Regions from separate parts of the Vibrio sp. R10-SG-ISO4 genome, predicted to be linked through region 1. Evidence: predicted binding sites of a transcription regulator. Region 1 holds the regulator's gene; each other region holds the start of a gene.

Region 1 (7,395 bases):
CACCTTCGATTTCTGTTTTATTAAGCAGGGTACGCATCACTTCGACAGCGGCACCGTCGGCGGCGTTCTTATCGCCACGGCCAAGCCATTTATAACCCGCTAGGGCTGCGCCTTCGGTAACTCTAGAGAATGCCATTGCTAAATCGCGTTTCATGATGACTCCAACTGGTAGGAAAAACTGAACAAAATTAAATCGCCGCGATTTTAGCACATCACTAGGGAAACGTTTGCCTTTTTGGTTCAGCAGGGTTGAACTGGATCAAACCAGGGGCAGGAAAACGGGCGGAACTATTCATTCTTCTGGTCTTGTAAACTCTGAGTCAAATTGCGTTGTTTTTTTAATCGAATGACGCAGATTTGCAAATATAGGGCGTGTTTAAAGCGGCTTGGCTGAGTAGAATGGAAGGTAAATGGGTTTGTCATGTCGTATGACCCAACCATCCAGAGAATGATTAAAAAGGTAGGCAACGATGTCTTTTGAAGTACTAGAAAAACTAGAAGCAAAAATCCAAACCGCGGTTGATACTATCACTCTGCTTCAAATGGAAGTGGAAGAGCTTAAAGAAGAAAAGCAGAAGCTAGCAAATGAAGCGAACGAGCTGCGTACAAGCCGTGAAGAGTTGGTCGCGCAAAATCAGCAGATGCAACAAGAACACACAGCATGGCAAGAGCGCATCCGCAGCTTGCTAGGTAAGATGGAAGACGTTGAGTAATCATCGTTTCTGTAGACTAAAAAGGGTTGGCACAGTGCCAACCCTTTTTGCTTTGGTATCTGTCAGATTAGACCTGAGGGCGCACGCCCAAAGTGTGGCAAAGCGCGTAGGTCATTTCGGCGCGGTTGAGAGTGTAGAAGTGGAAATCTTTCACACCTTCACGACTTAGGATACGCACCATGTCGATGGCTTGGCTCGCACCCACCAATTGGCGAGTGGTTGGGTCGTCATCCAGCCCTTCAAATTGTTTCGCCATCCAGCCAGGGACTTTGACGTTATTCTGCGCGGCAAAACGTGAAGCTTGTTTAAAGTTGGAAACAGGAAGGATGCCCGGAACAATTTCGACATCAATGCCAGCCGCAACACTGCGATCACGAAAGCGTAGGTAGCTCTCTACATCAAAAAAGAACTGAGTAATGGCGCGGTTTGCGCCTGCATCGACTTTACGCTTGAGGTTCAGCAGATCCGACTGCGCACTTTTTGCTTCAGGGTGTACCTCGGGAAAGGCTGCAACAGAGATATCAAAGTCGTGACGTGATTTAAGCAGTTCCACGAGATCGGAGGCGTACATATCCGGTTTGCCACCACCAGGAGGAATATCACCGCGCAGTGCGACGATGCTTTCAATACCATTGTTCCAGTAATCGTCAGCAATCTGAATGAGCTCGTCACGGCTGGCATCGATACAAGTGAGATGAGGTGCCGCAATTAGGCCGGTCTCGGCTTTGATCTCTTTAATGATGGAGTGAGTGCGATCACGCTCGCCGGAGTTGGCGCCGTAGGTAACAGAGACAAATTTAGGCTTAAGGGTTTTGAGGCGATGAACCGAGTTCCACAGCGTCTCTTCCATTTTTTCGCTGCTCGGAGGAAAGAACTCGAATGACACATTGATGTTGTTCGATAGCTCGGCAATATTTTGGTTTAAAGCGTCAATATGACTCGCGTGTGTGTATCCCATCTTTCTCTCTCCGTGTGGCGACCCTATCCGTAGGTAACTGCAGCCCCAACATTCAATTTGATTAAATCGACGTTTAGACGTCTATATGTCCACAGAATGTATTGAATACGTTTTAATGTCAACACTCCCACCATGAATTTTTTTCAAGTTCATAATGAGAGAATTTGAAGTGCGCGAAGCACGACGCCCGAATAAGAAAACAGGTTGCCGAAGCAACCTGTGAAACTAGAGAAAACTGGACAACAAGTTAAGGTCTGATTGAATCGCGCCAGAGGTCACTTCTCGCCCCGCCCCCGGTCCGCGAATGACCAGTGGGTTGTCCTTATACCATTTGCTCTCAATCGCAAAGATGTTGTCGCATGGTAACAGGTTAGCCAAGGCGTGTTCTTTGCTGAGTGCTTCGACACCTACTCGAGCTTTACCGTTCTTTTCCAGTCTCGCGACGTAGCGCAGCACTTTGTCTTCACGTTGCGCTTTCTCGAGCCTTTCTGCCAACTGTTCGCTGAGCTGCTGACTGTTATCGAGAAAATCATCCAGTGAGAGTTCGGCCAGTTCATCGGGCACTAAGCTCTCGACTTTGACCGATTCAGGCTCAATCTCGAGACCGGCTTCTCTGGCTAAGATGACCAGCTTGCGCATTACGTCAGAGCCATCGAGATCCTGCCTAGGGTCTGGCTCGGTTAAGCCTTGCTGCCACGCTAAATCGACCAACTCGGCAAACGGTACGCTGCCATCATATTGTTGGAACAACCAAGAGAGGGTGCCAGAGAAAATCCCTGAGACCGCATAAATGACATCGCCACTCTCACGCAAATCGCGCACAGTGTGGTTGATCGGCAAGCCTGCTCCGACGGTGGCATTGTAGAGCCAATGGCGGTTTATTTTGGCAAACGCGTCTTGCACTTGGTGGTAGTAAGCACTTGAGGCTGAGCCGGCAACCTTATTGGCAGAGATAAGATGCATGCCTTGCTCAGCGATATCGAGGTAGCGCTCAGCTAACTCTTTGCTCGCCGTCACGTCGAGTACGACCACATCGTCATAGCCCTGAATCGCACCGAGGCGCTGAATCCACTCGCCTTTCTGATATGGGATAGACTCTTCATCGAAATGCTCACTGACCGCGCTAGGATCGATGCCTTGGTCATTAAACCAATAGGTTTGACTGTCGATCACTGCCACGAGCTCAAAACTCATTCCACGACGCTTTTCTAGCTCTGCTTTTTGTTCTGCAAACAGGGTTAACCAACTGGAGCCAATGTTGCCTTTGCCGCATAGGGCGATGCCGACTCGTTTTTGTGCTTGGAAAAGTTGGTTGTGAATCGCCTTAACGAGTGGTTCGGTTTCGGTGCGGCGTAAGACAGCCACCAAACTGAGACCGGAACGAGATTCAGAGATGAACTCGACAGGCGATGACTTGAGCTTCTGGTAAAAGCCGTAACAGTGGTTGGCGTTGTTGGTGACACCAGCGCCTACGGCAGCGACAAGGGCGTAGCCCTCCTTGAGTTTAATTTCTGCTGCGATGGCGGAATCTTGTAAGAAGCCTAAAGCGCCCCCTGCAATTTCCGAGGTATAAGCAAGGCGTAATGAGTGCTTATCCGCTTGGACTTCATAAGTCAAAGGTTCAAGTTGGGCGCGTTTCAAACTGCTTAGCACTTCTTTTTCCATGCGATTGAAATCATGGCCAGAGGCGAAGTTTAACTGAATCAACAACACGTCATTGAGTGAGGAGATGATCTTGGCACCACGCCCAGAGGCGAGGACGCGCTCAATGCGGCTAGAGCCAGATTCAGGGTCGTAACTGCAGCGCAAGTGTAAGTCCATCGTACTTTGAGCGACAGGCTGCAAGGTACGGCTATGCAGCACGGGGGCGGCAAGGCGTGCCAGTTCACTTGCTTCATCCAGTCGCAATAGGGGCAGAAGACAAGCATCACTGACAAGGCGAGGGTCTGCGCTGTATACGCCAGCAACGTCACTCCAAATCGTGACGCGACTGACCTCTGCGAGCGCGCCAATCACGGTGGCAGAGTAATCGGATCCGTTTCGGCCAAGCAGCACGGTTTGGCCTGCTTGGTTTTGCGCCATAAAGCCGGTAAACACCAGACGACGCTGTGAGTGTTGCGCCAAAATTTCCTTCAGTAGTGGGTAGGACTGACCACGATCCACTTCAGGTTGCGTGCCGGTTTCTGCCCGTAAGAAAGTGCGAGAGTCTTGCGCGATGGCTGGTAAACCCGCTTGATTCAATAGCGCGGCGAGCAGTCTTGAGGACCACATTTCACCGTGGCCAAGTACCGCAGCTCGCTCCGCCTCGCTTAACGGGGCGCTTAATTCGCCGAGGGTGGTGAACTCGTCTTTGAGCGTCGCCAGCATGTGCGCTTGTTCGTCGTCACTGTCAATCAAGGCTTCGATAAGCCCTGTTTGGAATTGTCGTACCGACTGCAACGCTTCATGGGCAAGGCGGCCGTCTTTATAGAGCGCTTCGGTAAATTCAATCAAATGATTGGTGGTTTTACCGGCCGCTGAGACAACGATCAGATCATCGCTGCCAGAGTATTCTTTGAGTATGGTGACTACCCGGCGGTAGCACTCCGGATCCGCTAAGCTGCTACCACCAAATTTATGCAGTTGACGCGATGTCGTCATTACGCGGACTCCTTCACACAGTTAAAGGCTTGCTTGAGATCGTCAATCAGGTCATCGGCATCTTCAAGACCGACAGACAGACGCAGCAGTTGCTGAGAGACACCTGCCTCGGCCAGCGCCGCTTCTCCCATCGCACGGTGGGTCATTGACGCTGGGTGACAAATGAGGCTTTCTACGCCGCCTAGCGATTCTGCAAGAGAGAAGAGTTTCAGCTCACCGACAAACTGTTTCAGTTCTTCAAAGCTGCCAGCGAACTCGAAGCTGAGCATAGAACCAAAGCCTGATTGTTGTTTCTTAGCGATGTCATGGCCAGGGTGATCCGGCAAGCTTGGGTGATAGATGCGGCCGACCAGTGACTCTGTTTTCAGAAAGTCGAGAATGTTTGCCGAGCTTTGTTCATGCACCTTCATTCGTGCGCCTAACGTGCGGATGCCGCGCAGCGTCATGTAGCTATCAAACGGCGTGCCGGTGGCCCCAATGCAGTTGCCCCACCAAGCCAGTTCTTCAGCGTGCGCTTTGGTTTTTGTGATCACCACGCCGCCAATCACATCGGAGTGACCGTTGATGTATTTGGTGGTTGAGTGAATAACGAAATCCGCACCCAGTTCGAGTGGCTTCTGGAAAATCGGGGTTAAGAAGGTATTGTCAACCGCGACCAGTGCGCCGACTTGTTTCGCTTGCTGGCAGACTTTCTCGATATCCACCACACGCACCAAAGGATTTGATGGCGTTTCCAACAGGATAAGCTTGGGTTTCTGGTTGATGGCGGCGGTCAAGGCTGCGTCATCGGATTGGTCGACGAACAACACGTTGAAGTCGCCTTTTTGCGCACGGGTATTGAAGAGTCGATAGGTGCCACCGTAGCAATCGTGTGGCGCGACAATCAAATCATCTGGCCCGACAAACGCAGACACCCAAAGGTTGAGCGCTGAGGTGCCACAGTTGGTCACCACTGCGCCTTCTCCACCTTCTAATTCATACAGCGCCGTTTCAAGCAGGCCACGGTTCGGGTTGCCAGAACGCGTGTAATCGTATTTCGGCACTTCACCAAACGCCGGAAATCCGTAATTGGTCGAGAGATAAATAGGGGGAACGACAGCGTGATGTTGGGTGTCTGACTCGATACCAGTACGTACCGCGATGGTGGCGGGTTTGCGCGTGCTCATAGCGTTTTCCTTGCGAACAGTAGTGACTTGTTTTAGGGAATGCGATATACCTGTTGCTTATCAGGTGTATCCGGCACCCAATGTGGTGTAGTGCTGCGACACACTCACAGTTTGGGCCGATTCCACTCCTATCGCCAACCACTTTACTTCTCATTTTTTAAGACGTCAACACTTCTAGACGTCTATATGTCTTTGCTTGTAGCCATAAATACCGTTAAAATTGTGGTTTAAACACTCATACGCAAATATAAAGGTGCGCAATGGCAGACTGGAATGGCGAATACATTAGCCCATACGCAGAACACGGTAAGAAAAGTGAGCAAGTGAAAAAAATCACGGTCTCCATCCCACTTAAAGTCCTTAAGGTATTAACAGACGAGCGTACGCGCCGCCAGATCAACAACCTGCGTCATGCCACCAACAGTGAGTTGTTGTGTGAAGCGTTCTTGCACGCTTACACAGGTCAACCATTACCGACGGATGAAGATTTGCGTAAAGACCGTCCAGATGATATTCCCGCTGAAGTGAAAAAGCTGATGACGGAGATGGGGATTGAGTTTGAGGCGTTTGACGACTAACGCTCGCCCTGTTTTGCACCGAATTTGAATGCAAAAGCCGCTGACATCGTCAGCGGCTTTGTTGTTTTTGCTCAGCCAGAGACAAAGGTCGTGGCTGGTAGTGGGCGTCAAGGTTACTCGATATCCATGTAATGGTCAGGCAGCTCAATGCGTGCCACCCCGGATTCTACCGCGGCTAACGCGACCGCTTTGGCGACGCGGGGGAGTAGTCTTGGGTCCATCGGTTTTGGAATAATGTAGTCTGGGCCAAACGAGAGTGAATCCACACCCGCGGCGGTCAGAACATTGGCAGGGACCTCTTCCTTCGCCAGTTGACGGATCGCCGCTACGGCAGCGAGCTTCATCTCATCGTTGATCTCGCTAGCACGTACATCCAGTGCGCCACGGAAAATAAACGGGAAGCAAAGTACGTTGTTGACTTGGTTCGGGTAGTCACTGCGACCTGTACCCATAATGAGGTCATTGCGTACATCATGAGCGAGCTCAGGTTTGATCTCAGGATCTGGGTTAGAGCAGGCAAACACGATGGGTTTGTCGGCCATCAATTTAAGATCATCTGGCGATAACAGGTTAGGACCAGAAACGCCAAGGAACAGATCGGCGCCTTCGATGACATCTTGCAGCGTACGTTTGTCGGTGTTGTTGGCAAACAGTTGTTTGTATTCGTTGAGATCATCACGTCGAGTGTGGATCACACCTTTGCGATCCAGCATGTAAATTTTCTCGCGCATCGCGCCGCACTTGATCAGCAGCTCCATACAAGCGATGGCAGCCGCACCGGCGCCCAGACAGACAATCACGGCGTCTTCCAGTTTTTTACCTTGCAGCTCAATGGCGTTTAACATGCCAGCAGCCGTCACAATGGCGGTACCGTGTTGGTCATCATGGAAGACTGGCACATCACAGCGCTCAATTAATTGTTTTTCGATTTCAAAGCAGTCTGGCGCTTTGATGTCTTCTAAGTTGATGCCGCCAAAGGTATCCGCGATGTTGGCGACCGTGTCGACAAACTCATCGATGGTGCGGTGTTTGACTTCGATGTCGATGGAGTCCAAACCTGCAAAGCGCTTAAACAGCAGGGCTTTGCCTTCCATCACGGGCTTTGATGCCAGTGGGCCAAGATTACCTAGGCCAAGAATCGCTGTGCCGTTGGAGATCACTGCCACCATATTGCCTTTTGCGGTGTACTTATAGACATTATCGGGGTTTTGAGCGATCTCTCGTACCGGCTCGGCCACGCCTGGGCTGTAGGCGAGTGCGAGATCTTGCGCGGTTTCTGCTTGGGTGGTCAGCTCGACAGAGATCTTGCCTGGTTTTGGAAAGGCATGGTAGTCGAGCGC
Region 2 (7,395 bases), on a different contig from region 1:
GGATGGAGCTATTGAGAGTCGCAGATACCAGGTGGCTGCAACTGTTTATTAAAAACACAGCACTGTGCAAAATCGTAAGATGACGTATACGGTGTGACGCCTGCCCGGTGCCGGAAGGTTAATTGATGGGGTTAGACTTCGGTCGAAGCTCTTGATCGAAGCCCCGGTAAACGGCGGCCGTAACTATAACGGTCCTAAGGTAGCGAAATTCCTTGTCGGGTAAGTTCCGACCTGCACGAATGGCGTAATGATGGCCACGCTGTCTCCACCCGAGACTCAGTGAAATTGAAATCGCTGTGAAGATGCAGTGTACCCGCGGCTAGACGGAAAGACCCCGTGAACCTTTACTACAGCTTGGCACTGAACATTGAGCCTACATGTGTAGGATAGGTGGGAGGCTTTGAAGCAGGTACGCCAGTATCTGTGGAGCCGACCTTGAAATACCACCCTTGTATGTTTGATGTTCTAACTTAGCCCCGTTATCCGGGGTGAGGACAGTGCCTGGTGGGTAGTTTGACTGGGGCGGTCTCCTCCCAAAGAGTAACGGAGGAGCACGAAGGTGGGCTAATCACGGTTGGACATCGTGAGGTTAGTGCAATGGCATAAGCCCGCTTGACTGCGAGAATGACAATTCGAGCAGGTGCGAAAGCAGGTCATAGTGATCCGGTGGTTCTGAATGGAAGGGCCATCGCTCAACGGATAAAAGGTACTCCGGGGATAACAGGCTGATACCGCCCAAGAGTTCATATCGACGGCGGTGTTTGGCACCTCGATGTCGGCTCATCACATCCTGGGGCTGAAGTCGGTCCCAAGGGTATGGCTGTTCGCCATTTAAAGTGGTACGCGAGCTGGGTTTAGAACGTCGTGAGACAGTTCGGTCCCTATCTGCCGTGGGCGTTGGAAGATTGAAGGGGGCTGCTCCTAGTACGAGAGGACCGGAGTGGACGAACCTCTGGTGTTCGGGTTGTGTCGCCAGACGCATTGCCCGGTAGCTAAGTTCGGAATCGATAACCGCTGAAAGCATCTAAGCGGGAAGCGAGCCCTGAGATGAGTCTTCCCTGATACTTTAAGTATCCTTAAGGGTTGTTCGAGACTAGAACGTTGATAGGCAGGGTGTGTAAGCGCTGTGAGGCGTTGAGCTAACCTGTACTAATTGCCCGTGAGGCTTAACCATACAACACCCAAAGGGTTTTGATGGACTCAATGAAAGAACATTGAATGTGTAAGAACTGAAAACAGCTTTCCGAATTAAAGAATTTGCTTGGCGACCATAGCGATTTGGACCCACCTGATTCCATGCCGAACTCAGAAGTGAAACGAATTAGCGCCGATGGTAGTGTGGGGTTTCCCCATGTGAGAGTAGGACATCGCCAGGCTTCAAATTATGGACACTTGCTTAGGCGAGTGACACCACTGCGGAGTGGTAGTTCAGTTGGTTAGAATACCGGCCTGTCACGCCGGGGGTCGCGGGTTCGAGTCCCGTCCACTCCGCCACTTATTAGAAAGCCTAGTCGAAAGACTGGGCTTTTTTACGTTTAACGCTCCCGAAAGTGCTGTGCACTTTTTCGCGGGCCGGAATGCCGGACCATCGAGTCCCGTCCACTCCGCCACTTATTAGAAAGCCTAGTCGAAAGACTGGGCTTTTTTACGTTTAACGCTCCTGAAAGTGCTGTGCACTTTCTCGCGGGCCGGAATGCTGGACCATCTACTCTCCCCTGCTCAGCCAGCAACTCGTATCCAGCTGTACTACTACAGGTAGAAAAGTAGGCTTCTTCGCATCAAAGCAATACAAATTGCCATCAACTCAGCGTTTTCAGCAGAGTCGAAGTCTCTAGTTTCTATGGGTCAGCTCCCGCTTTCTGAATGTCACCTTTGTACAGACAGTATAGATGTGAAAAGCTCTGCTATAGGCAGGGCTTCTCAACAAATGGTTGCGGTCACTGGGCAACAACCACTTGGTTTCGTCCACCATTTTTGGCTTCATAGAGGGCAATATCGGCATTGGAGAGTAGGTCATCCACCGAGTCACTGCGTTTGAGTTCTGCGACGCCAAAGCTCATGGTGCAATCAAGATGAACACTACTGACGATAGGGTTCAGCGACACCTTTTGCCTCAATAGTTCTGCTTGTTGAATCGCTTCTTCCGCTGTGTGCTTGGGTAACAGTAGCATAAACTCATCACCGCCAAAACGTATTGCCAAAACCGAGTCTGGTAGAGAGTGCTGCATAAGCTTGGCGACTTTCTCAATGGTTTTGTCTCCCACCAGATGCCCTAGCTCATCGTTAATCTGTTTGAAGTTATCGATATCGGTCATTATCACGCTAAGGGGCAGATGTTCCTCTTTCGATTGACAAACTAGAGAAGGCAGTAACGAGTCCATCGCTCGTCGGTTATAGAGTCCTGTCAATGGATCCTTTTGTGACAACTGATGGATGGAGTCGAGCAATCTCGCATTGATGAGCCATAACATGCTCAGGCTAATGGCAACCATTAATATGATGCAGAATAGGTAGGTCAGGGCATGAATCAGTCCAGAACTCATATAACTGCTAATCGTAGGTCCGAGCGCGGTATAGATGATGCGAAATACCATAAAACTGCCATAGCTGACAAATGGGATCACCATCATGAGAAGTGGAAATTTGGCATCGTCCTTCTCGCCCTTAAGCAGTGCCCAAGCCGCGAAAAAACAGGAGGCGCTGAGGTAGGCGCTTAAGATAAGAATACGGGCATTGATGGATGGCGTTACATAGGTAAAGAAAACAAACAGTAGACCTGCTAGCAGCAATGCCCCCTCTAGCCATCGCACTCCTTTACTGTGATAGGCGCGAATCGAGCAGATGCCTTTCACGGTAAAAAGAAAACCCAGCATGATGAGGGTATTGGCGAGCACTATGGTCAGCCACTCTGGCGCGGTTCCTCGAAAACCTAAAAACATCGGCCCTAAGCCAATCATAAAGATGCCAGCGGCCAGTCGGTTTAGTCCAAGAACTTGTTTCTGCGAGGTTTGATAAAAGAACAAGCCTGAAGAATAAATAAAGGAGAAGACGATAACCGTGAAGTTAAGTGTGCGAATGTCTAAAGAGAGGATTTCCATAATGTAGCCAAAGATGGGGGCGCCTATCGAAGAGTCATAGTAGACATTTTGCTTGGCGATAGCTGCAATCGGATGTCATTTATCCGATACAGGTAGAAAAATGCCAGCGTATTTCGCTGGCACTTATGCACTATGCTGCATCGATTAGGCTTGCTGTTCTGCCCGTTTGGCTTTCTCTATCATTGGGGTAATGGTAGAGCCTTGCACTAAGATGGAAAATACCACTACAGAGTAAGTCATAACCAGGATGATCTCTTTAACGTCAATCAGCTTATCTTGAATGACCCAAATGCCAGAGGGAATGGAGAGTGCCATGGCCAGCGCTAATCCACCTCTTAGGCCGCCCCAGGTAAGGATTTTGATGGACCAAGGGTTGTAGGTGCGATAGCGCTTAAACCCTACGTAAGAGAAAAACACGCTCAGATAACGCGAAAGCAAGACCAAAGGAACGGCGACCGCCATCATGATCCAGTCTTCTTGATGGAATTCAAACAGCAACATCGACATACCGATCAAAAGGAACAAGACCCCGTTAAGGAATTCATCGATCAGCTCCCAGAAATGGTCGAGGTGATCTTCACTCTCTTTTGAAAAGCCGATAAAGCGCGTCCAGTTACCGATCATGATTCCTGATACCACCATTGCTAACGGGCCCGACACATGCAAAATCTCGGCAAAGGCATAACCTGCAGTGGGAATGCCGATGGTCAGCAGCAGCTCCATAGAGTGATCGTCGGTCGCGCTGATCAGGTAGTGGAACAAGAGCCCTAAGGCAAAGCCATACACAATGCCACCTATCGCTTCTTGTGCGAACAGCAAGGCGACGCTGCCTAGTGTCGGCGTGTCGTGACCAAAAGCGATAGTGTAAAGAGTGACGAAAATGACCAAGCCAAAGCCGTCATTAAAAAGGGACTCTCCCTCAATTTGGGTCGAGATACGTTTGGGGGCATCGAGCTTTTTGACAATCGCTAACACGGCAATCGGGTCCGTCGGAGAGATCAGTGCCCCGAAGAGTAAGCAGTACACCAGATCAAACGGAATGTGCAGCCATTGGCAAAAAGCATAAAGACCAAATCCGATGAAGAACGTCGAAAACAGCGTGGCGCCCAAGGCTAAGACAGTGATCTCCCATTTTTGATCTTTAAGGTTGGGCAGTTTGATACCCAATCCGCCAGCGAAGAGGAGAAAGCCGAGAATCCCCTTCAACAAAAAATCTTCGAAGTTGATGCTGGCGACCGTCTTTGACGCAATGTCTGTCAGTTGGAACCAATCATTTTGGCCTGCAACCAAAATGAGTAACGACAGCACCATAGAGCCCGCAGTGATGGCGATGGTGGTCTGCATTTTACCTATCTTGCTGTTTACAAAGGCAATCAGCATTGCCGCAGCCGATAAAAAGCAGAGTGTGTAGTAGACTGACATGAGCGTTCCAGTATGTAACAAATTATGAACAAGAATTTTGTTACTGACTTGTTCAAATAGCAAATGATTTTTACCCGTGGTGTGAGACGTATTTTTACCGTTTAGACGTCTAGACTCCTTTTTGATCTGTGATAGGATGGGGAAATAACGAAAGGAATGAGGCAGTACTGTGGGAAGTAATGTAAGGCAGCAAATCGAAGCGCAATTGCAACAACGAATACTTTTGATCGATGGTGGTATGGGCACCATGATCCAAGGTTACAAGCTCGAAGAGCAAGATTATCGTGGTACGCGTTTCGCCGATTGGCATTGTGATTTAAAAGGGAACAACGATCTGTTGGTGTTGACTCAGCCTACATTGATCAAAGAGATCCACAGCGCCTATTTAGAAGCCGGTGCGGATATTCTCGAAACCAATACCTTTAATGCCACCACGATTGCGATGGCCGACTACGACATGCAGAGTTTAAGCGAAGAGATTAACTTCGCAGCGGCCCAACTTGCACGTGAGGCGGCCGATGAATGGACGGCAAAAACGCCGGACAAACCTCGCTATGTCGCGGGCGTATTGGGCCCAACCAACCGCACCTGTTCCATCTCTCCTGATGTGAACGACCCAGGTTATCGCAATGTCAGCTTTGATCAGTTGGTCGAGGCGTATTCTGAGTCGACGCGTGCCCTAATCAAAGGCGGCAGCGATCTGATTCTTATCGAAACCATTTTTGACACCCTCAACGCCAAAGCGTGTGCGTTTGCCGTTGACAGCGTATTTGAAGAGCTCGGCATTACCCTGCCTGTGATGATTTCAGGGACGATTACTGATGCCTCTGGACGTACGCTCTCTGGCCAGACTACCGAAGCTTTTTACAACTCACTGCGTCACGTTAGACCGTTATCGTTTGGCTTGAACTGTGCACTTGGCCCTGATGAACTACGTCCCTACGTCGATGAACTCTCGCGTATTTCGGAGTCTTTTGTCTCGGCGCACCCAAACGCCGGTTTGCCGAATGCGTTTGGTGAGTATGACTTGTCGCCACAAGAGATGGCGCAACATGTTGAGGAGTGGGCGAAAAGCGGCTTTCTTAACTTAATTGGGGGCTGTTGTGGTACCACGCCAGAGCATATTCGTGAAATGGCCCGTGTGGTCGATGGCGTGACGCCGCGCGCACTGCCAGAGCTCCCCGTCGCGTGCCGTTTGTCAGGGTTAGAGCCGCTCACTATTGAGAAAGAGACGCTATTTATTAACGTCGGCGAGCGAACTAACGTCACGGGCTCGGCACGATTCAAGCGTCTTATTAAAGAAGAGCAGTATGATGAAGCGCTGGAAGTGGCACGTCAGCAAGTGGAAAACGGCGCACAAATCATCGATATCAATATGGACGAAGGCATGCTTGATGCGCAGGCCTGCATGGTGCGCTTCCTTAACTTGTGCGCCTCTGAGCCTGAAATCTCCCGTGTGCCGATTATGGTCGACTCGTCGAAGTGGGAGGTGATTGAAGCGGGTCTGAAATGCATCCAAGGCAAAGGCATCGTTAACTCGATTTCGCTCAAAGAAGGCAAAGAGAAATTCATTGAGCAGGCCAAGCTGATCCGACGCTACGGCGCCGCTGTGATTGTGATGGCATTTGATGAAGTGGGTCAGGCGGAGACGCGTGAGCGTAAACTTCAGATCTGTACTAACGCGTATCGTATTTTGGTTAACGAAGTGGGCTTCCCACCGGAAGACATCATTTTTGACCCGAACATCTTCGCGGTGGCCACCGGTATTGAAGAGCACAACAACTACGCCGTCGATTTCATTGAAGCCGTAGCAGACATCAAACGCGATCTGCCGTATGCGATGATTTCAGGTGGCGTATCCAACGTGTCGTTCTCGTTTCGCGGTAATAACTATGTACGCGAAGCAATTCATGCGGTGTTCCTCTACCATTGTTTCAAGAACGGCATGGACATGGGCATCGTCAACGCCGGTCAGTTAGAAATTTATGACAACGTTCCAGACAAGCTGCGTGAAGCGGTAGAGGATGTGGTGCTTAACCGCCGCTCTGATGCCACCGAGCGCTTATTGGATATTGCCGGCGAATACGCCGAAAAAGGGGTCGGCAAAGAAGAGGATGCCTCAGCACTGGAATGGCGCACATGGCCTGTTGAAAAGCGTTTGGAACATGCGCTAGTGAAAGGCATCACCGAGTTTATTGTTGACGATACAGAAGAGGCGCGAATCAATGCGAGCAAGCCTCTTGAGGTCATCGAAGGGCCACTGATGGATGGCATGAACGTGGTTGGAGACCTGTTTGGTGAAGGGAAAATGTTCCTTCCTCAAGTGGTGAAATCCGCGCGTGTGATGAAGCAAGCCGTGGCTCACCTAGAGCCGTACATTAATGCAGAGAAACAAGCCGGCTCGACCAACGGTAAGATTCTGCTGGCGACCGTAAAAGGCGATGTTCACGACATAGGTAAAAACATCGTTGGTGTGGTGCTGCAGTGTAATAACTACGAAATTATCGACTTAGGTGTGATGGTGCCGTGCGAGCAAATCCTAAAAGTCGCAAAAGAAGAGAAGGTAGACATCATTGGTTTGTCTGGCCTGATCACCCCATCCTTGGATGAAATGGTGCATGTTGCCAAAGAGATGGAGCGCCTCAACTTCGATTTGCCACTCTTGATTGGTGGCGCGACCACATCGAAAGCGCATACCGCAGTGAAAATTGAGCAAAATTACTCACAACCTGTGGTGTATGTGAATAATGCCTCACGAGCGGTCGGGGTCTGTTCCTCACTGTTGTCTGAGACGTTAAAGCCAGCGTTTGTTGAAAAGCTGCAAGCGGACTACGACGTGGTGCGCGATCAACATAACCGTAAGAAACCCCGCACT
Region 3 (7,395 bases), on a different contig from region 1:
CACCATGACGCACCTCTTCCAATTCCTCAATCGTGACCTTAAGGCTATTACGAATCGAGGTTTGCTTTGGCGGCTCTAGAGCTAAAGAGACATCATTGGCGCGAATTTGCAGCCGTACTAAGTCGTCTTCACGGACGTTGATTTTTTGAACCCAGAGCGAATGCGCAGGCGTTAAACTCACCTCAGTCAACGCATAGTCATGATTGTGGCGCAGGACACGAGCTTCGAACAGCGAGCTTTGCTCCGAAAACGAGTGCCACGGGCGCATGACGTCCGAAGACCAAACCGCCTCAATATTATCGCAAGCCACCACCCGACCGTCATCGATCACCACCAGTTGATTAGCCAGACGCAATACTTCATTCAAGCTGTGGGAAACATAAAGAATAGGCACGTCGATATCGGCAGCAAGTTGCTCAAGATATGGCATCACTTCGCGCTTTCTCGGCATGTCCAATGACGCAAGCGGCTCATCCATCAGGAGTATGTCTGGCTTGCGCAGCAATGCTCGTCCTATTGCGACGCGCTGCTTTTCTCCCCCAGACAACGCTTTAGGGTAACGACTCAACAGCGCACCGAGATCGAGCGTGTCCACCACCTTATCGAAATGTGCCTTATCATCCCCCTTCACGCCATACAGCAAGTTACCTTCAACGCGATAATGGGGAAACAAGCGGGCTTCTTGAAACACGTAACCCACATTGCGCTGATGCACCGGGACATTGATCTTATTTTGCGAGCAAAACAACACACGGTCATTGAGTTGAATCCGCCCTTCTAGGGGCGTATGAAGACCAGCGACAGAATGAATCAAACTGGTTTTGCCCGCCCCCGAACGGCCAAAGATGGCGGTAATGCCGCGATTGGGCAACTCAAGGTCGATATCAAACGTTTGATCACCGAGTCGGGTGCGGTACTGAACGTTCAGCGCGTGAGAATTCGTCATTGCCCTAGCCTTTTTTGACTAACTCGGCTTAACCAGCCAGAGATAAACAGAGAGAGTAACGCAATCGCAATTGAGATGAGACAAAGCCTCATTGCTGCATACTCTGCGCCCGGGGTCTCGATAAAGGTATACATCGCCAAAGGAATGGTTTGCGTTTCGCCAGGAATGTTGGAGACAAAACTGATGGTGGCACCAAATTCACCTAAGCTGCGCGCAAAGGCGAGCATAGTACCGGTAATAATACCTGGTAGGGTTAAAGGCAGTGTAATGGTGGTAAAGATTTTCAACGGGGAAGCGCCCAATGTGGCCGCTGCTTCTTCAAGGCGTGGGTCGATGGACTCTAGACTCAAACGAACCGCCCTGACCATCAATGGTAGAGAGACAATCATGCACGCAATTACCGCGCCTCTCCAACTGAAGGCGAAGACCAGCCCCCAATGCTCAAACAGATACTGGCCAAGCCAGCCTTGGCGACCAAGGGAAATCAGCAGCAAATAGCCAATCACAACAGGGGGTAACACCAGTGGTAGGTGGATAAGACTATCTAGCACACTACGTCCGAGAAACGACTTTCTAGCCAGCAACCACGCCAACAAGATACCGAGGGGGATCAGCCATAGCACCGCCACCCCCGCTATTTTCAAACTGAGCGATAAGGCTTGAATCTCGTAATCACTGAGCATCACTGACTAAAAATCCGTATTGTGTAAACAGGGCTCTTGAGTCACGCGTTTGCAAATAATCAAGAAATTCGTTCGCCGTGACATTGTCACTCACAACAGCAGCAGGATATTGAATCGGTTCGTGGCTACGCTCTGAAAGCGTGGCTACCACTGTCACCGTCTCTGATTGCATCGCATCGGTTTTGTAGACAATCCCTAATGGCGTTTCACCTCGCTCCACTAACGCTAGAGCAGCACGAACACTTTTACTCGGCGCGAGCGACATCTCTACGCTCTGCCAGACGCCAAGCCAAGTCAGCGCTTGTTTCGCATAGATACCAGCGGGAACCGTGTCGGTTTGCCCAACCGCGAGTCTTTGCCCGTTTAGCGCTTGTTGCCAAGATTGAACGTCCCCGACAGCCAAAGCGATCTGCTTCTTGGCAATGACGACGAGTTGGTTTGCCGCTATCTGTTTCACCTGGTGTGGTTCTACACTGCCGTTGTCGATCAAATATTGCACCCACTGATGGTTCGCTGAAATAAACACGTCTGCGGGAGCGCCATAGGCAATTTGCCGCGCTAGGGATGACGAGCCACCAAACACAGTGGTCACCGAAACATCACGCTGCTGCTCGAATTCATTCACGAGCTCTGAGACCACATTGGTCATCGACGCGGCAGCATAGACCGTGAGTTTGTCTTGCGCCTGAGCGTGAAAAGCAAGGCTTAACCACAAAGCGAAGAAAAGTGAAAATCGTTGTTTCATTGTTTGTTCTGTGTCTCTAGTTCTGGCCAGAGTAAATCCAGTTTCAAATGCTGCTCGATGGCATCAGCAATACGATCGATGGCTTCAAGTTGGCGCGCATTATGGTCTATCGCGCCGATATCCTCATCGGTTGCCCAACGCATAATCTGCGTCGTCGCCTCGGCCGAGTTAAAGATACCATGTAAATAGGTCCCAAAGACTTGATTACACTCACTCAACGCGCCATCCCTCTCACCCGAACTGAGCATAATGGGCGATACATCTGTGGTTTGAGTGCGACCAGCGTGAATCTCATAGCCTGATACGGGCACCGTGCTGCCATTTAATGAGAGTTGGCCATCCACATTCGTTAGCGTTTTGGAGTCGGTGATCACCGTTTGAGTCTGCAAGTACCCTAGCCCTGCTGTGCTGCCTGCGTCACTTTCTAACCCCAAAGGATCATCAATTTTCTGACCCAGCATTTGGTATCCACCACAAATGCCAATCACTTTGCCGCCTAAACGAAGATGACGCTGGATATCGCGATCCCATCCCTGACTGCGCAAGTAGGCAAGATCGCTGCGGACCGATTTTGAGCCCGGCAAAATAATGACGTCTGCTCCCGACAGCGACTCCCCCTTACCTACGTATCTAAGGTGAATGTCTGGGTTGCTTCTTAACGCATCAAAATCGGTGTGATTGCTGATCCGAGTAAACACTGGCACCGCAACCTGAATCTTCGCGCTCGAATTGAGCGATTGCTGAGTATTGATGGCATCTTCCGCCTCTAACTCAAACCCGTGCAGATACGGCAACACGCCGATAACAGGCTTGCCGGTTTTTTCTTCCAGCCAATCAAGGCCAGGTTCGAGCAGTGAAATATCACCACGAAAGCGATTAATAATAAATCCTTTGACTCGCTGCTGCTCGCTCTCTGATAGCAGGGCCAGAGTGCCGTACAAGTGAGCAAACACGCCGCCCCGGTCAATATCGGCGACAATCACGACGGGCACATCCGCCTCCTCAGCAAAGCCCATATTGGCGATATCATTCTCACGTAGATTGATTTCTGCGGGGCTACCAGCGCCTTCGATCATAATCGAATCATAGTGTTCGGTCAGTTGACTAAACGAGTCCATCACAAAAGGCAGCGCTAACTGTTTGTAGTTCTGGTAACCACACGCTTCCATATTACTCAGTGCTTTACCTTGCACGATCACCTGTGCGCCAATATCGGAATTGGGCTTAAGTAATACTGGATTCATATGAACACTAGGCTCGACACCGGAGGCTAAAGCTTGCACCGCTTGGGCGCGACCAATTTCACCACCATCAGAGGTTACGGCGCTGTTTAACGCCATATTCTGTGGTTTAAATGGGGCAACTCGCACACCACGGCGAGCCAACACTCGGCAAAGACCTGCCACGACGACGCTTTTTCCTGCGTCAGAGGTTGTACCCTGTACCATTAGGGCTTGAAGAGGCGTTTTCATATAAAGAAAAAACTACAATAAATCCATCCGTTATGTTGGCTGACGATACCACTCCCACCTTGCAATCGCTAATGTTTCGATAAAAAAAGCCCGAGGTGGTAATGCCTCGGGCTCTCAATCATTCTGCGAATTAGAACGCCGCCTCAATCGTGCTACCAAACTGCTTGGCTAGGAAGGCTTTAGTCTCTTGCGATTGGAAGATCTCAACAAACTGCTGATACTCAGGTTTAGTCTCTTCCCCTTTACGGGTCGCGATGACCATAACAGCGAGCGGGGCATCGGTCGATTCGAGATAAATACTCTGTTTCTGCGGATCAAGCCCTGATGACATCACATAGTTCATCGTGATTGCCGCAGCATCGACATCATCCAGAGTTCTGGGTAACTGCGCCGCATCGACCTCGATGAATTCGAACTGTTTAGGGTTGTCCACAACATCAGTGAGCATTGCCGCATATCCAACGCCCTCTTTCAGGGTGATCACTCCCGCATCAGCAAGCAATAATAGACCGCGACCACCATTAGTCGGATCGTTAGGTATCGCGATACGCGCTTTCTCTGGCAACGCATCTAAAGTGCGGTATTTATTTGAGTAAAGTCCCATACGCATGAGGATTGAACGGCCGATTGAGACAAGTTCTGTACCATGATTTTGATTAAAGCTGTCTAAAAATGGTTGATGTTGATAACTATTGATATCGATACTGCCATCATCAAGCGCCGCGTTTGGCGTGACATAATCCGAAAACTCGATCACTTGCACCTTTAACCCATGCTGCTCGGCTTGTTTTGCTACCGCCTCGACAACCTGGGCGTGTGGGCCAACCGTCGCTCCAACTTTAATCACTGACTCTTCTTTTTCGCCGCACCCGGTAAGTCCGACTACCGTGATGAATGCTAACAACGACACCTTACTGACTAACTTCATATTTCCCTCTCATTGTTAATAAAAGCCTTTTAGATGGCTAGAGCTCCACTGTAAGCTTTCTATATAAAAAATCAATCAATTCAATTCGTAGGCGACAAATCATTTTAAATCATCAATAATGACACCCACCTCAAATGGCTGGCTTAAAACTTGCTAATATTATTTTCATTAGGCAAAAACGCCAAGCCAATGTGGCGCTTAGACGGAAAATTGACAATGTCGGAGACTGTTTTGAAAAAAATCCTACTTACCAGCGCGCTGGCTCTTGCGGCGACATCAGCACAAGCGAATAACTTCAGCTACAACTACTTTGAAGTGCGTGTAGGCGCCAATCCCTCGACATTAGGCGGTGAGTTCACCACTCTATTCACGGAAAACTCCCATTTGATCATTCGCGCCGATTCTCAGTTTGATGGCGATTATGACGTTGCCGGTGGTATCGGTTTTAATGGACCAGTAACACAATTTGCGGATGTGTATGGTCAAATGCTACTTCACCAAACAAAATATGTAGCAGGTGACAGTGACACGCAGATTGAAATGAACATTGGCGGTCGTCTTTGGTTGACTGAACAAGTCGAAGCGACGATGCGATTAGGCCGTTTGGATGATTCCTCTGTCTTTCACGCCGGACTTCGTTTTCACTCTACTCAGCAGATGTCGCTATCAGCCGAGACAAGAAACAACGGACTCTATGGTCCACAATTGACGATGAGCGTTCGTTTTCAGTACTGATGATCGTGCTGCTCTGATGTGAAAAAAGCGCCGTCTTGGCGCTTTTTAGTTCCACGGTTTTAGTATCCCTGTTTTAGTAACCTTATCTTAGTTAAAACGGTTAGCGAACAATCAACTCACGTGGAATCAACTCAATACCCGGATGGTAACGTTTTGCCGATGCGTTAAGTGCCAACGCCAACGCGCTGTCTGAAATCATTTCAAATTGTTGGGGCAAAGAGTTCACTTTAAAGGGAAGGAAATCAAGCAGACGGTTATCACCAAAGGTCCCCAGTTTGATGCCTTTGACCAACTCTGGTTGCTCGAGAAATACGTCTAATACCCCTTCCAACAAAGTATACGAGGTGGTCACAATCGCATTGGGGAGCTCATTGTTGGCCAGCCAAGTACGCATCACCTTTTTCGCGTCAATACGGTTAAAGTGGTCACCATAGCCAATTACTACACTGCAACCTCGCTCTTCTGCCGCCGTCTTAAAACCCAACTCACGCTCTTTAGAGATATTGAGGTCTGGAAGTGCACCAATTAAGCCAATAGTTGTGACGGCGTCACTAATTACGGAGTGAGTGAGCTCATTCGCCGCGCCAAAGTCTTCACTGATCACGCATGAAAAAAACTCATCGTCCAAGGGACGGTCAATCGCGATAACCGGCGTGCCCTTATTTTGGATGTCGAGATAAAATTCATTGGCATCTGGCATCGCGCTCGCCACAAACAGCCCATCGACCTTACGACTGATCAACGCATTGACGACGTTTTTCTCGGTATCAGCGTCATCATCTGAACAAGCGATCAATATTTGATAGCCCGCTTTTCGAGAGCTTTGTTCGAGAAGTTTTGCAAGCTTGGCATAACTGGTGTTTTCTAAATCAGGGATCACCAACCCAAACGATCGACTTTGCCCTGCGCGCAGCGTACTGGCGGCAAGATCCGGGCGATAGTTATGCTCTTCCACCACCGCCATCACTTTACGTTGTGTCTTTTCACTGATCCGATATTTTTGTGCTTTGCCGTTAATCACATAGCTTGCGGTTGTCTTGGACACACCGGCCAATTTGGCTACTTCATCTAGTGTCATATCTCTACCTTAATCTGTGCGCACGATCATAATAATTCATCAAAGATCTATCGCTGAGTTGAATTATAAGCTGAAACGTTTCAGTATAAAAGCTGAAAGGATTCAGCAAAGAACAAAACAAGAGTAAGGTCACTATTTTCAACCAAGTTGAACAGTATTGAGGCGGGAACCTCATAGATATTACTCCATTCTTTGCTAAAACTTTTTTGTGGCGCGAATTTGCTGAATCGATTCACTAAAGTAGTTACTGGTCTCAAGCTATACTGACTGCCCAGTAAAAAGATGAAAGTAAATAGCGAGAAGAGACAACAGAAGTTGCACTCCGCGCCCACAGACTGAGAACGAACTGTATGACTTTTATGCTGGAGAAGCGCCATGCTCAAGCTCACTAAAACTGATATCACCCTATCGCAACAGGCCGATGATAAATTTGCCGCTATTCAAAACATTGCATCGACACTAGCGAATAAAGGCTTAGTCGACGCGCAGTACGTCGAGGGCATGCTCAATCGCGAGAAGCAAAACTCGACGTTTTTAGGCAACGGCATAGCCATCCCACACGGAACCACCGACACCCGTCACATGGTCAAAGAGACAGGCGTTGCGATTCACCACTTCCCTGACGGTGTAGAATGGGGTGACAGTAACCGTGTCTACGTCGCCATTGGTATTGCGGCAAAATCGGACGAACACTTGGGCATTCTTAAGCAATTGACCAAAGTACTTAGCGCTGACGGCGTTGAAGAACGCCTAAAATCGGTAAAAACCGCGGATGAAATCGTCGCACTCCTGAATGGCGATGTTCAGT

The links. The regulator MetJ, encoded in region 1, represses methionine synthesis genes. The targets are predictions, from matches to a motif close to TTAGACNTNTANANGTCTAA.
Region 2: a site for MetJ is predicted at 4,622-4,641, ahead of metH (methionine synthase). Genes of this name have one in related genera too.
Region 3: a site for MetJ is predicted at 4,804-4,823, ahead of AC6R03_RS11655 (MetQ/NlpA family ABC transporter substrate-binding protein). Genes of this name have one in related genera too.

The regions. Positions count from the first base shown of each region.
Region 1 is NZ_JCBDHJ010000001.1:199,658-207,052, reverse strand. Features, by position in the region: gene glpX (class II fructose-bisphosphatase) at 1-154, opposite strand, end outside; gene zapB (cell division protein ZapB) at 471-713, shown strand; gene metF (methylenetetrahydrofolate reductase) at 781-1,671, opposite strand; gene AC6R03_RS00945 (bifunctional aspartate kinase/homoserine dehydrogenase II) at 1,897-4,311, opposite strand; gene AC6R03_RS00940 (O-succinylhomoserine (thiol)-lyase) at 4,311-5,477, opposite strand; gene metJ (met regulon transcriptional regulator MetJ) at 5,738-6,055, shown strand; gene AC6R03_RS00930 (malic enzyme-like NAD(P)-binding protein) at 6,169-7,395, opposite strand, start outside.
Region 2 is NZ_JCBDHJ010000003.1:1,863-9,257, forward strand. Features, by position in the region: rRNA gene AC6R03_RS02590 (23S ribosomal RNA) at 1-1,174, shown strand, start outside; rRNA gene rrf (5S ribosomal RNA) at 1,261-1,376, shown strand; tRNA gene AC6R03_RS02600 (tRNA-Asp) at 1,418-1,494, shown strand; gene AC6R03_RS02605 (GGDEF domain-containing protein) at 1,938-3,098, opposite strand; gene AC6R03_RS02610 (cation:proton antiporter) at 3,243-4,520, opposite strand; gene metH (methionine synthase) at 4,690-7,395, shown strand, end outside.
Region 3 is NZ_JCBDHJ010000017.1:218,204-225,598, reverse strand. Features, by position in the region: gene modC (molybdenum ABC transporter ATP-binding protein ModC) at 1-946, opposite strand, end outside; gene modB (molybdate ABC transporter permease subunit) at 943-1,632, opposite strand; gene modA (molybdate ABC transporter substrate-binding protein) at 1,619-2,374, opposite strand; gene AC6R03_RS11660 (cobyric acid synthase) at 2,371-3,846, opposite strand; gene AC6R03_RS11655 (MetQ/NlpA family ABC transporter substrate-binding protein) at 3,977-4,774, opposite strand; gene AC6R03_RS11650 (hypothetical protein) at 4,991-5,509, shown strand; gene cra (catabolite repressor/activator) at 5,610-6,587, opposite strand; gene fruB (fused PTS fructose transporter subunit IIA/HPr protein) at 6,963-7,395, shown strand, end outside.